One region of the Acidovorax sp. GW823-FHT02H02 genome, then DNA from elsewhere that is predicted to be linked to it. Evidence: predicted binding sites of a transcription regulator. Region 1 holds the regulator's gene; each other region holds the start of a gene.

Region 1 (4,210 bases):
GCATGGCGGGCACCTTCACGCACGTACCCTGCATCCGCGCGAGCGCCCAGTGCCAGTTGCAGCGCATCCACCAGAATCGATTTGCCGGCCCCGGTTTCCCCGGTCAACACGGTGAAGCCTGTCTGTAGATCCAGAGCAAGTTCTCGAACAATCACGAAGTCCCGCAGGGTGATTCGCCTGAGCGCCATGATCAGGAGCCCCCTTCGTTCCAGCGTAACTTCTTGCGCAGTGTCGCGAAATAGTTCCAGCCGAGCGGGTGCAAGAACCGGACGCTGTGCTCGGAGCGCTGAACAAGAATCCGGTCACCGTGCAGCAGTGACGCCAGAGACTGCATGTCGAAATTGGCGCTGACGTCCCTGCCACTCACTATCTCGACGGCCACTTCGGTGGCGTCCGATAGAACGATAGGGCGGTTTGAAAGGGTATGGGGTGCAATCGGAACCAGTACCCACCCTGGGATGGACGGATGGAGCATGGGGCCGCCCGCGGAAAGTGCGTAGGCTGTTGATCCGGTGGGTGAAGCAATGATGAGCCCGTCAGCCCTCTGGTTGGCCACGAATTGCCCGCCCACTTCCACGCGAAGCTCCACCATGCCGGATGTGGCTCCGCGGTTCACCACGACATCGTTCATGGCAAGGGCTTCGAAAACCGTGGCCTGCCCACGAACCACGCGTGCGCGCATCAGGGGGCGCAAATCCTCTTCGTACTCTCCGCAAAGCATGGGAGTGAGCGCCGCCTGAAAGCTGCCGAAGGGGATGTCGGTGATGAAGCCCAGGCGCCCCTGATTGATTCCGATCAGCGGGGTGCCATAGCGTGCGAGCTGTCGACCGATGCCGAGCATGGTGCCATCTCCGCCAACGACGAGCCCCAGTTCGCATTGGGCACCAATGGTGTCCACGTCCATGGCGGGATAGGTGCTCAGTTTGGTGTTGATGGCGGTTTCTTTTTCAAGCACCACCTGACATCCCTGGCGAACCAGAAACTGAGCTATCTCTTCGAGGGCGTGGCGCGAGCTATCGGTCATGGCGCCTGCAGCAGTTGCCTGATACTTGCCGATAAGCGCAACATGGCGGAAATTGGACGTCATCGCGAAATTACATCATTAAAATCATTCCATGCTCGATGACCGTGCCAAGTTGTTGCTGAAAGCGCTGGTCGAGCGCTACATCGCCGATGGGCAGCCCGTGGGTTCTCGCACCCTTTCACGCGCTTCCGGGTTGGAGCTATCCCCGGCAACGATACGCAATGTCATGGCGGATCTGGAGGAACTGGGGTTGATCGCAAGCCCCCATACGTCCGCTGGAAGGATCCCCACGGCGCGTGGCTACCGCCTGTTTGTGGACACCATGCTGACGGTGCAGCGGGACCCCCTGACGCCGCCACAACTGGCGCCAGAGCAGCCGCAAAAAGTGATTGCCAATGCGGCGCACCTTTTGTCGAACCTCTCCCAGTTTGTGGGCGTCGTGATGGCGCCGCGGCGCACCTCCGTGTTCCGCCATATCGAATTTCTTCGACTTTCGGAGCGCCGGTTGCTGGTGATCATTGTTTCACCGGAGGGCGATGTGCAAAACCGTGTCATCTTCACCGAGGTGGACTATTCACAGTCGCAGTTGATCGAGGCCGCCAACTTCCTGAATGCCCACTATGCCGGTTTGGCCATGGAGCAAGTCCGTGAAAAGCTCAAATCGGAGGTGGACATGCTGCGAGGGGAGATCGCTTCATTGATGCAGGCTGCGGTCAACATCAGTTCGGAAGCCCTTTCCGAAGCCCAGGATGAAGTCGTCATTTCTGGCGAAAGAAACCTGCTGGCAGTGAGCGATTTCTCTAGCGACATGGGCAATCTTCGCAGGGCCTTCGATTTGTTCGAGCAGAAAACCCAGATACTTCGCCTTCTGGACATCTCCAGCCAGGCAGAGGGCGTCCGTATCTACATCGGCGGAGAGAGCCAAGTTGTGCCGTTCGAAGAGCTTTCGATTGTTAGCGCACCTTACGAAGTGGATGGCCGGGTGGTGGGTACGCTGGGGGTGATCGGCCCCACCCGCATGCCCTATGACCGAATGATCCAGATCGTGGACATCACTTCCAAGCTGGTGTCCAACGCGCTCAGTTACCGCAAATAAACACCCTACAATACTTGCAGTGTCCCGTCTGCTTCAGCGTTGGCGCGAGGGGCGTTAGCTCAGTTGGTTAGAGCAGAGGACTCATAATACATCGTTCAAGATGTTGAGGTGAGGAAATAAGCTCAATAAAATCAACAGCTTGCACGGGGGCGAAAGCGAAGCCACCGTGTAATAGCCAAGTAACAAAGCCAAAAATTTCGGGACGCTAGCTCATGCTTGGTTAGAGCAGTAGACTCATAATCTATTGGTGCCGTGTTCGACTCACGGGCGTCCTACCAAAACAAAACCCCAGCCCTCACCATCTGGGGTTTTTTCGTTATTGCACCCCGCGAAACCCCCGGCTACAAATTGTGCAGTGGCAACGCAGTTTTGTAGCGTACCTGCTTGAGTGCAAAACTGGAGCGGATTTTCTCTACCTGGGCAATGGGCGAGAGCTGTTCCAGGATGAAGCTCTCCAGCGTCGGCATGTCAGGCACGGCCACACGCAACAGGTAGTCGGCATCCCCCGTCATGAGGTAGCACTCCATTACCTCATCGCGGATGGTGATGCGTTCTTCAAATTCCTGCAGAGCCTGGCGGCTCTGCTGCTTGAGGCTGATGGAGATGAACACGTTCAGATGCAGCCCCAGCTGTTGTGCGTCAAGCAGCGCCACGTATTGCCGGACCAACCCCCGTACTTCCAGCGCCCGCACGCGGGCCAGGCATGGAGAGGGCGACAAGTGAACCCGGCGGGCCAACTCGACATTGGACAGGCTGGCGTCAGCCTGAAGCTCGGAAAGAATCTTCAGATCGGTGGCATCGAGGTAATTTGTGCTTTGATTCATGGTACTGGCAGTGTTTTGTGCCTTTTTTTGATTTTATAGATCGCAGTTCAACATCAACTGCCTGCCATTGATCCCTACAGTCTTGATCTTCTCGGGAGACCCTTGCCATGAACGACATGACCCAGCAGAGCCATTTCACTCAGCTGACTGCGGCGGACACCAATCCAACAGAAACCCAGGAGTGGCGCGATGCCTTGCTGTCGCTGGCCGCCACCGAAGGTTCGGCACGCGTGCGACAGATCCTGGATGAACTGGCCCGCCTGGCACGCACGCAGCGCATAGGCTGGCAGCCCGAGCTGAACACGCCTTACATCAACACCATCGGGGTTGAGCAGCAGCCGGTGTTCCCCGGCGACCTGGCCATCGAGGAGCGCCTGGCCTCGCTGATGCGCTGGAACGCGCTGGCCATGGTGGTGCGCGCCAACCAGGCCTACGGCGAACTCGGCGGCCACATCGCCAGCTACGCCAGCGCGGCCGATCTGTTCGAGACCGGTTTCAACCACTTCTTCCATGCGCGCAACGCCACGCACGGCGGTGACCTCGTGTTCTTCCAGCCGCACAGCGCGCCCGGTGTGTACGCCCGCGCGTACCTCGAAGGCCGTCTGAGCGAGGCCGATCTGATGCACTACCGCCAGGAGATCACCGCGCCTGAGAGCGGCGCGCGCGGCCTCTCCAGCTACCCGCACCCGTGGCTGATGCCCGACTTCTGGCAGTTCCCGACCGGCTCCATGGGCATCGGTCCGATCAGCTCCATCTACCACGCGCGCTTCATGCGCTACCTCACTCACCGCCAGTTGCTCGATTGCGGTGCACGCAAAGTCTGGGGCGTTTTCGGCGACGGCGAGATGGACGAGCCCGAGAGCATGAGCGCGCTCACGCTGGCCGCGCGCGAGAAGCTCGACAACCTGGTCTGGGTGGTCAACTGCAACCTGCAGCGCCTGGACGGTCCGGTGCGGGGCAACGGCCGCATCATCGACGAGCTGGAAAAGCTCTTTGCCGGCGCGGGCTGGAATGTGATCAAGCTGGTCTGGGGCAGCGACTGGGACGGCCTGTTCGCACGCGACACCACCGGAGCCCTGGTGCGCGCCTTTGCCAATACGGTGGACGGACAGATGCAGACCTTTGCCGCCAAGGATGGCCGCTTCAACCGCGACAACTTCTTTGGCCAGAACCCCGAGCTGGCAGCGCTGGCCCAGGGCATGACCGACGAGCAGATCGATCGTCTCAAGCGCGGCGGTCACGACCTGGTGAAGATCCACGCCGCCT
Region 2 (4,210 bases), on a different contig from region 1:
GCCATAGTATTTTTCGGCCAGGGCACGCACCCGGGCCACGTCCACATCACCGGCCACCACCACGGCCGCGTTGCCGGGCACATACCACTGGCGGTGGAAATTGCGCACATCCTCGGGCGTCAGGGCATCGAGGTCGCTCATCCAGCCCACCACCGGGCGGCGGTAGGGCGAGGCGATGAAAGTGGTCGCAAAAAGCTGCTCGGCCAGCACGGCGCGGGGCTGGTCTTCGGTGCGCATGCGGCGCTCTTCCTTGACCACCTCGATCTCTTTCTTGAACTCGGCGTCGGGCCACTGGTTGTGGGCGAAGCGGTCGGCCTCCAGGCGCATCACGTCTTCGAGCCGGCTGGAGGGAATCTGCTGGTAGTAGCCCGTGTAGTCGCGGCTGGTGAAGGCGTTTTCCTGTCCCCCCAAGGCCGCCACGCGGCGCGAAAATTCGCCCGGCGGCACGGTCTTGCTGCCCTTGAACATCATGTGTTCGAGCACATGGGCCACGCCCGAGGTGCCATCGACCTCGTCCATGGAACCCACGCGCAGCCACACCATGTGCATCGCCGTGGGCGCCCGCCGGTCGGGCTGCACGATGAGCTGCATGCCGTTGGCCAGCGTGAATTGCTGCGCCCCGGAAGCCGTGGCCGTGGGGGCCGCTGGCAAGTGCGCGGCAGGGGTGGTGGATACCGGGGATTGCGCCCCGGCACTCAGGCAGGCCAGCAGGCCCAGAAGGGTGAAAGCACGTTTCATAGAATGGAGTGATTCTAAGTACCCGCCAATGTTCAGTTTTTTCAAGAAAAAACCCGCCCCCACGCCCGCGCAGCCCGCTGCGGCTGCGCCTGCAACCCCTGCTGCACCGGCTGCCGTGCCCGCGCCACCGCCGGTGATGCCACCCGCCGGACAGGCACCCGCCGCCCCGGTCACGCAGTCCGCGCCATTGCCAACGCCCTCCGCAACCACCCTGCCCCCACCGGCCCCGCCGGCGGCCAGCGGTGGCCTTGGCTGGCTGCGCAACCCGTTTGCCGCCAAACCACCTGCCCCCGCAACGAAAGCAGCCCCTGTGGCCGCACCGCCGCCGGCCGAGCTGCCGGTGCCGGCGCCCGTGTCCACCCCCGTTTCGCCCATGGTGGCGGCCGCACCCATCGCCGTCGCCGTGCCGCCCCTGCCTTTGGCGCCCATGGCCACCGAGCCGCCGCCCACGCCCGCCGAACGCAAGGGCTGGCTCGACCGCCTCAAGGCCGGCCTGCGCAAGACCGGCTCCAGCATCGCCACCGTTTTCACCGGCACCCAGATCGACGATGCCCTGTATGAAGAGCTGGAAGAAGCCCTGCTGATGGCCGACACCGGCGTCAAGGCCACGCAGCACCTGCTGGAAGACCTCAAGCGCCGCGTGAAAGACAGCAAGACCACCGACCCCGCCGCCGTCAAGGGCCTGCTGGCCGATGCGCTGGCCGATCTGCTGCGCCCGCTCGAAAAGGCCCTGGTGATTGGCGAGCACCAGCCCACCGTGATCATGGTGGCGGGTGTCAACGGCGCGGGCAAGACCACCTCGATCGGCAAGCTCACCAAGCACCTGGCCAGCGAAGGGGCCAGCGTGCTGCTGGCGGCGGCCGATACCTTCCGCGCCGCCGCGCGCGAACAGCTCGGGGTATGGGCCGACCGCAACACCGTCGAGATCGTCAGCCAGGAAGGCGGCGACCCGGCCGCCGTGAGCTTTGATGCCGTCACCGCCGGCAAGGCGCGCGGCAAGGACGTGGTGCTGGTGGATACGGCCGGCCGCCTGCCCACGCAACTGCACCTGATGGAAGAGCTGAAGAAGATCCGCCGCGTGGTCACCAAGGCCGACGCCACGGCGCCCCACGAGGTGCTGCTGGTGATTGACGGCAACACCGGCCAGAACGCGCTGGCCCAAGTGCGCTCGTTCGACGATGCGCTGCAGCTCACCGGCCTCGTCGTGACCAAGCTCGACGGCACGGCCAAGGGCGGTGTGCTGGCCGCCATCGCGCAGGAGCGCCCCATTCCCGTGTACTTCATCGGTGTGGGCGAAAAGCTCGAAGACCTGGAAACCTTCAACGCGCGCGAATTCGCGCAGGCTCTGCTGACCTGAACCTCACACCCCGGAGGCCACCTCGCCATCCACCCAGCGCACATAGGCCGGCGTGGCCTGCAGCGCCTGCACCACCAGCTGCGGCAGCGCATAGGGGTGCAGCGCCTGCAGCAGCGCCAGCAATGCGGCGGTGGCGCGCGGCATGGTCTTGCAGTCCAGCCGCCACTCCGATGCTTCCTGCAGGGCGCCCTGCCAGTGGTAGTGCGAGGTGATGGCCTGCACCTGCACACAGGCCGCCAGCCGCGCCTGCATGACGGCCTGCGCCAGCCGGCGCGCGTCTGCCGCGCTGGCCACCGTGGTGGTGACCATGCTGATATCCGCCGGATCAACGCCTGTTGCCATGGAACTCTCCTGCCTGCAAAAGGAACAGAGGGCAGTGTAAACAGGTCTTCAAATGCTCATCTATTCATAGCTATTAGCGCTGTATTTTATTGCGCTCAATGCCAATTTAATGAAGATTTCAGAATCAGAAAATTTGTAACAACCAGACGGGAACTCCGGACTTAGCACTCCCTCCAACAGAGTGCTAACATGAAGGCTTAGAGGAAAGGATTCCCGGAATGACACTGCCATCTGGAACCGCAACGACGACCCTGGCGCCCGCCAATCCCTGGGCGCTGGTGCCGCCCTTGGGCAACCTGGACGCCTATATTTCGGCCGTCAACCGCCTGCCCCTGCTCACCCATGAAGAAGAGCAAATCTACGCCCGCCAGCTGCGCGATCACAACGATGTGGACGCCGCTGGCCGGCTGGTGATGTCGCACCTGCGCCTGGTGGTGTCGATTGCACGCCAGTACCTCGGCTACGGCCTGCCCCATGGCGATCTGATCCAGGAAGGCAACGTGGGCCTGATGAAGGCCGTCAAGCGCTTCGACCCCGACCAGGGCGTGCGCCTGGTGAGCTACGCCATGCACTGGATCAAGGCCGAGATCCACGAATACATCCTGAAGAACTGGCGCATGGTGAAGGTGGCCACCACCAAGGCGCAGCGCAAGCTGTTCTTCAATCTGCGGTCCATGAAACAGGGTTTCAAGGCCGACGCGGCGGCAACCGATGCCAGCACGCACCGCGACACCCTGTCGGACCGTGAAATCGACTCGGTGGCGGCGCAGCTCAATGTCAAGCGCGAAGAAGTCATCGAGATGGAAACCCGCCTGTCGGGTGGCGATGTGCTGCTGGACCCCGCTCCGTCGGACGATGGCGAGCAGGCCTTTGGCCCCATTGCCTACCTGGCCGATGCCTCGCATGAGCCCACGGCCATGATCGAGTCGCGCCAGCGCGATGCGCTGGCCACCGATGGCATTGCTGCCGCCCTGGCCAGCCTGGACGAGCGCAGCCGCCGCATCGTGGAAGAGCGCTGGCTCAAGGTCAACGACGATGGTTCGGGCGGCATGACGCTGCACGAGCTGGCCGCCGTGTATGGCGTGAGCGCCGAGCGCATCCGCCAGATCGAAGTGGCCGCCATGAAGAAGATGAAGGCCGCGCTGGCCGAATACGCCTGATACGGTTTTGCCTTCAAACGTATAACTTCGTTGGTTCGCCTTGCCGTGCTAGAGCACTGTCTGCGGCTTCCCGCCTAGTTATCCGCTTGAATGCAAGACCGTATGAGCGGTGGCTGCTCGCAGATGCGGACGGCAAGGATAATTGGACGCGCAACCTGGTTGCGCGTTTTTTTTGAGGTGTCGGCAACGCGCTTGATACCCGCCCCTGACCGGAGATTTCTCGATGACCCCGTCCCCCCTGCGCCGCGCCGCGCTGGCACTGGCCCTTGCCGCGGCCTGCAGCCCCGCCCTTGCACAATCCAGCGCGGCCCCGGCGACACCGGGCTGGCCCAGCAAGCCCGTCAAGCTGGTGGTAGGTTTTCCGGGCGGATCATCCCCCGACCTGGTGGCGCGTACCCTGGCCGAGCCGCTGGCCAAGGCCCTGGGGCAGCCGGTGATTGTGGAAAACAAGGTGGGCGCTGGCGGCAACATCGCCGCCGATGCCGTGGCCAAGGCCAGCGATGACCACACCCTGGGGATCATGATCAACGGCAACCTGACGATTGCCAAACTGATCAACCCCAAGATCCACTACGACCCGCTCAAGGACCTGGCCCCGATCAGCCTGATTGCC
Region 3 (4,210 bases), on a different contig from region 1:
TGAAGCCGTAGTTGCCCTTGCCGGCCAACACAGCGTTCACCACCACCGAGGCTTCGCCGCCGGCGTTGTTCACGATTTCGCGCAGGGGCGCTTCGATGGCCTTCAGCACCAGCTTGATACCGGCTTCCTGGTCGGCGTTGTCGCCCTTGACCGAGTCGCCCACGGCTTGCTTGGCACGCAGCAGGGCCACGCCACCACCGGCCACCACGCCTTCTTCCACAGCCGCACGGGTAGCGTGCAGTGCGTCTTCCACGCGGGCCTTCTTTTCCTTCATTTCGACTTCGGTGGCAGCGCCCACCTTGATCACGGCCACACCGCCGGCCAGCTTGGCCACGCGCTCTTGCAGCTTTTCGCGGTCATAGTCGGACGTGGCTTCTTCGATCTGCACGCGCACTTGCTTGACGCGGGCTTCGATGTCAGCGGCAGCGCCGGAACCGTCGATGATGATGGTGTTTTCCTTGCCCACTTCGATGCGCTTGGCCTGGCCCAGATCGGCCAGGGTCACCTTTTCCAGGGTCAGGCCCACTTCTTCGGCGATGACCTTGCCGCCCGTCAGGATGGCGATGTCTTCCAGCATGGCCTTGCGGCGGTCGCCGAAACCAGGTGCCTTCACAGCCACGACCTTCAGGATGCCGCGGATGGTGTTCACGACCAAGGTAGCCAGGGCTTCGCCTTCGACTTCTTCGGCAATGATCAGCAGCGGACGGCCGGCCTTGGCCACTTGCTCCAGCGTGGGCAGCAGGTCGCGGATGTTGCTGATCTTCTTGTCGAACAGCAGCACGAAGGGGTTGTCCAGAATCGCGGATTGCTTTTCGGGGTTGTTGATGAAGTAGGGCGACAGGTAGCCGCGGTCGAACTGCATGCCTTCCACGACGTCCAGTTCGGAGTCGAGCGACTTGCCGTCTTCCACGGTGATCACGCCTTCCTTGCCAACCTTGTCCATGGCGTCAGCGATCAGCTTGCCGATGGTTTCGTCGGAGTTGGCGGAGATCGAACCGACCTGGGCGATTTCCTTGGAGGTGGTGGTGGGCTTGGAAGCCTTCTTCAGCTCGATCACCAGGGCTGCCACAGCCTTGTCGATACCGCGCTTCAGGTCCATCGGGTTGATGCCAGCGGCCACGTACTTGAAGCCTTCGCGCACGATGGCTTGTGCCAGCACGGTGGCGGTGGTGGTGCCGTCACCAGCGTTGTCCGAAGTCTTGGAAGCCACTTCCTTCACGAGCTGGGCGCCCATGTTCTGCAGCTTGTCCTTGAGTTCGATTTCCTTGGCCACGGACACACCGTCCTTGGTCACGGTGGGGGCGCCGAACGAGCGCTCCAGCACCACGTTGCGGCCCTTGGGACCCAGGGTCACCTTGACCGCGTTGGCCAGGATGTTCACGCCTTCAACCATGCGAGCGCGGGCTTCGCCGCCGAAAACTACGTCTTTTGCTGCCATGTTTGGCTCCTAGAGAAATCTAAAAATTCGAGAAACAGATGACTGTGTCGAGAAAAGAATTGCGTAGCGAGCGGCTCACAGGCTAGGCGGACGGAGCGCAGGAACCGGAACGTACTGCCTGTACGTGAGGATTCCGAGCACCGTCCAACGACGCATGTGGGCCGCGCAGCAGCAATTACTTCTCGACAACGGCGAACAGGTCGTCTTCCTTCATTACCAGCAGCTCGTCGCCCTTGACCTTGACGGTCTGGCCCGAGTACTTGCCGAACAGGACGCGGTCGCCGACCTTCACGTTCAGGGCGATCAGCTCGCCCTTGTCGTTCTTCTTGCCGGGACCGACGGCCAGCACTTCACCTTGATCGGGCTTTTCAGCGGCGTTGTCGGGGATCACGATGCCGGAGGCGGTCGTGGTTTCGCTTTCGATACGCTTGACGATCACGCGATCGTGCAGGGGGCGAAGGTTCATTGCATTGCTCCTGTGGATTGACAATAAAAAGCCGGATGAGAAGGCGCCCGCACTGCGGACGCCGCCAAACTTCCTCGTGACAAGCACCTTGTTAGCACTCGTTTGAGGCGAGTGCTAATGATAGGGGCATTTGTGGCCGTTTCAAGACGTCCCCTGGCGGATGGGGGGTTTTGGGGATGCGGAACGCCACTCTACTTTCGTGATTCCGCCATTCAACTTTAGATTCTGGCGGCACCGCTATCGTGGAGTTACTGAGCACGCGCTCTGACGGCGCTCTGCAGATGACCTAAAGTACTTCGTTAAGATAAAAGTGAGTGCGCACTAATAGACGGGATGGCCGCAACTGGTTGTTTCAACGGCAGCTCAAGGCTGATTGCTGACGGTGACCTAGCACGCCTGAATGTCGGTTGCCGCGGTCTCCTATCACTCGAGGATGCAAGGGTCGAACGACCGCTGCACCGCCGTCATCGGCCACTCAACACATGCCAGCCTGGCTCGCTTCGATAACGACTCGTCGCGCCCGAAGTGATCGGCTGCGACGACCCGCAGCAGAAATTGAACACTTCAGCTCAAACTTTCGCTGTTTGGCAGATCACGCGCGCTTCAGGTTCGGAAATTGCGGTTGCACAATTTGTCTCCAAGAATTCAGCCACGGACCGGCCTTTCCTCAACACCAGGTCCGCTATCGTTTGGGTATCGGAGAGCTCCAGTTTGAACGTATCGGAAGGCAGTAGATGCAATGCGTCACTGGCGGTCGCGACAATACCCGGCCAGTTCCTGCCCAGCGGCGGCTTGTTTCCCGCGGCTCGCCAGACCTCCAGCTTCGGAAAATCGCCACTCTTGAAGCCTTCGAGCAGCACCACGTCACACGTTTGAAGACGTGCCAGCAGGTACTCCAGTGGTGGTTCAACGGCGCCGCGCAACTCGTGCATCAGTGCCCAGCGGTTGTGTCCCAGCAGCATAACCTCCATACACCCTGACTCCCGCAGGCGGTAGGAGTCTTTGCCGGGACGATCCACCTCTATGTCCTTGTGGCTGTGCTTGATCAGGGAGGCCGTGAGCCCGCGGGAGCGAAGCTCGGGAATCAGCCTTTCGAGCAGGGTGGTTTTGCCCATGCCCGAGTGGCCTGTGATGCCGAAGATTTTCATGGTCTTGTGCTCGCGTCGTGAAACGGAAGTGCCGGCGCAGTGCCGACACTCCCGATGCAAAGCGCCGTTGTGCGTCAGGGCACGATGGCGTCCTTGGCGTTCTTCTCCAGGAAGTCCAGCACCACCTTGCGCTGGAGATCGTCCAGTCCTGCCCGCGGGAACATGCTCTGCGTGATGCCGTGCCACTGGCTCTTGGTGAAGTCGCCCGGCTCGCGCGGCACGTGACACACGGTGCAGCGCTCGTAGAACAACTTCTCGCCCGGCAACATGGCACCCATGGTCGCGCCCTTGACGATGTTGGCGCGCTCGCTCAGCTTGAGTGCATCGACATCCAGCTTGCTTTGCGCCGCCGTTTCGATCGCTGGCGGCTCGTACGCGCGGTTGACCGACTCGGCGTCATCGCAGCGCTTGAGGTTGGCAATACAGGTGTTGGCGCTGGTGGCCTGGCTCAGGCCGCTCGATGCCACGCTGGTCGTGATGATGTTGATCGCACCGCTATTGCAGCGGCCCTTGGAATCGAGCTGGATCCAGTTGCCCTCTTCCAGGCTGACCACGCCCTTCATGATCTTTTTGGTGACCACCGCACCGGCAATTAGCGCGCCACGATCGTTGTACAGCTCGACCAGATCGCCGCTCTTGATGCCCTTGGCTGCGGCATCTTCGACACTGATGAGCACATGCTGGCGCCCCTTCACGTTCTGCTCCAGACGCACGTCGGCGTTGGCCATCTGCGAGTGCACCCGGTTGTAGGGGTGTGGACTGACCACATGCACCTGCCCGGACTTGGCATTTCCCAGGAACTCCACCGGCTCCAGATACTTCGGAACTGGCGGACAGTCGGGCACGTTGAAACGCGCAATCTCGGAGCAGAACAGCTCGATCTTGCCGGACTTGGTGTGCAGTGGGTTTTTCACCGGATCGGTATAGAAGTCGCCGTGGCGCACCCACTTGCGCATCTTCTCGGGCACGTCGATGCGCACGATACCGTCTTCCCAGAACTTGTCGAACGGTACCTTCTGGCCGGTCGCTGCGTACGAGGCCTTGAGAATGTCCATGACCGACTTACCTTCGGTGAAGCCGTACTCGACACCCATCAGGGCAGCCAGGCGGCGGAAGATCTCGAAGTCGTCCAGGCTCTCGCCGTAAGGCTTGATGACC

Evidence for each region. The regulator HrcA, encoded in region 1, represses chaperone genes, less so after heat shock. The targets are predictions, from matches to a motif close to TTAGCACTCNNNNNNNNNGAGTGCTAA.
Region 2: a site for HrcA is predicted at 2,599-2,625, ahead of rpoH (RNA polymerase sigma factor RpoH). Genes of this name have one in related genera too.
Region 3: a site for HrcA is predicted at 1,996-2,022, ahead of AC1RDS_RS09315 (co-chaperone GroES). Genes of this name have one in related genera too.

The regions. Positions count from the first base shown of each region.
Region 1 covers NZ_JBXAJH010000017.1:49,936-54,145, reverse strand. Annotated here, with positions in the region: gene recN (DNA repair protein RecN) at 1-188, opposite strand, end outside; gene AC1RDS_RS17085 (NAD kinase) at 191-1,087, opposite strand; gene hrcA (heat-inducible transcriptional repressor HrcA) at 1,116-2,120, shown strand; tRNA gene AC1RDS_RS17075 (tRNA-Ile) at 2,320-2,398, shown strand; gene AC1RDS_RS17070 (Lrp/AsnC family transcriptional regulator) at 2,462-2,944, opposite strand; gene mdeB (alpha-ketoglutarate dehydrogenase) at 3,052-4,210, shown strand, end outside.
Region 2 covers NZ_JBXAJH010000009.1:144,453-148,662, reverse strand. Annotated here, with positions in the region: gene AC1RDS_RS11745 (M16 family metallopeptidase) at 1-738, opposite strand, end outside; gene ftsY (signal recognition particle-docking protein FtsY) at 767-2,095, shown strand; gene cutA (divalent-cation tolerance protein CutA) at 2,099-2,437, opposite strand; gene rpoH (RNA polymerase sigma factor RpoH) at 2,656-3,597, shown strand; gene AC1RDS_RS11725 (Bug family tripartite tricarboxylate transporter substrate binding protein) at 3,821-4,210, shown strand, end outside.
Region 3 covers NZ_JBXAJH010000007.1:6,758-10,967, reverse strand. Annotated here, with positions in the region: gene groL (chaperonin GroEL) at 1-1,438, opposite strand, end outside; gene AC1RDS_RS09315 (co-chaperone GroES) at 1,614-1,904, opposite strand; gene mobB (molybdopterin-guanine dinucleotide biosynthesis protein B) at 2,474-3,052, opposite strand; gene AC1RDS_RS09305 (molybdopterin-dependent oxidoreductase) at 3,127-4,210, opposite strand, start outside.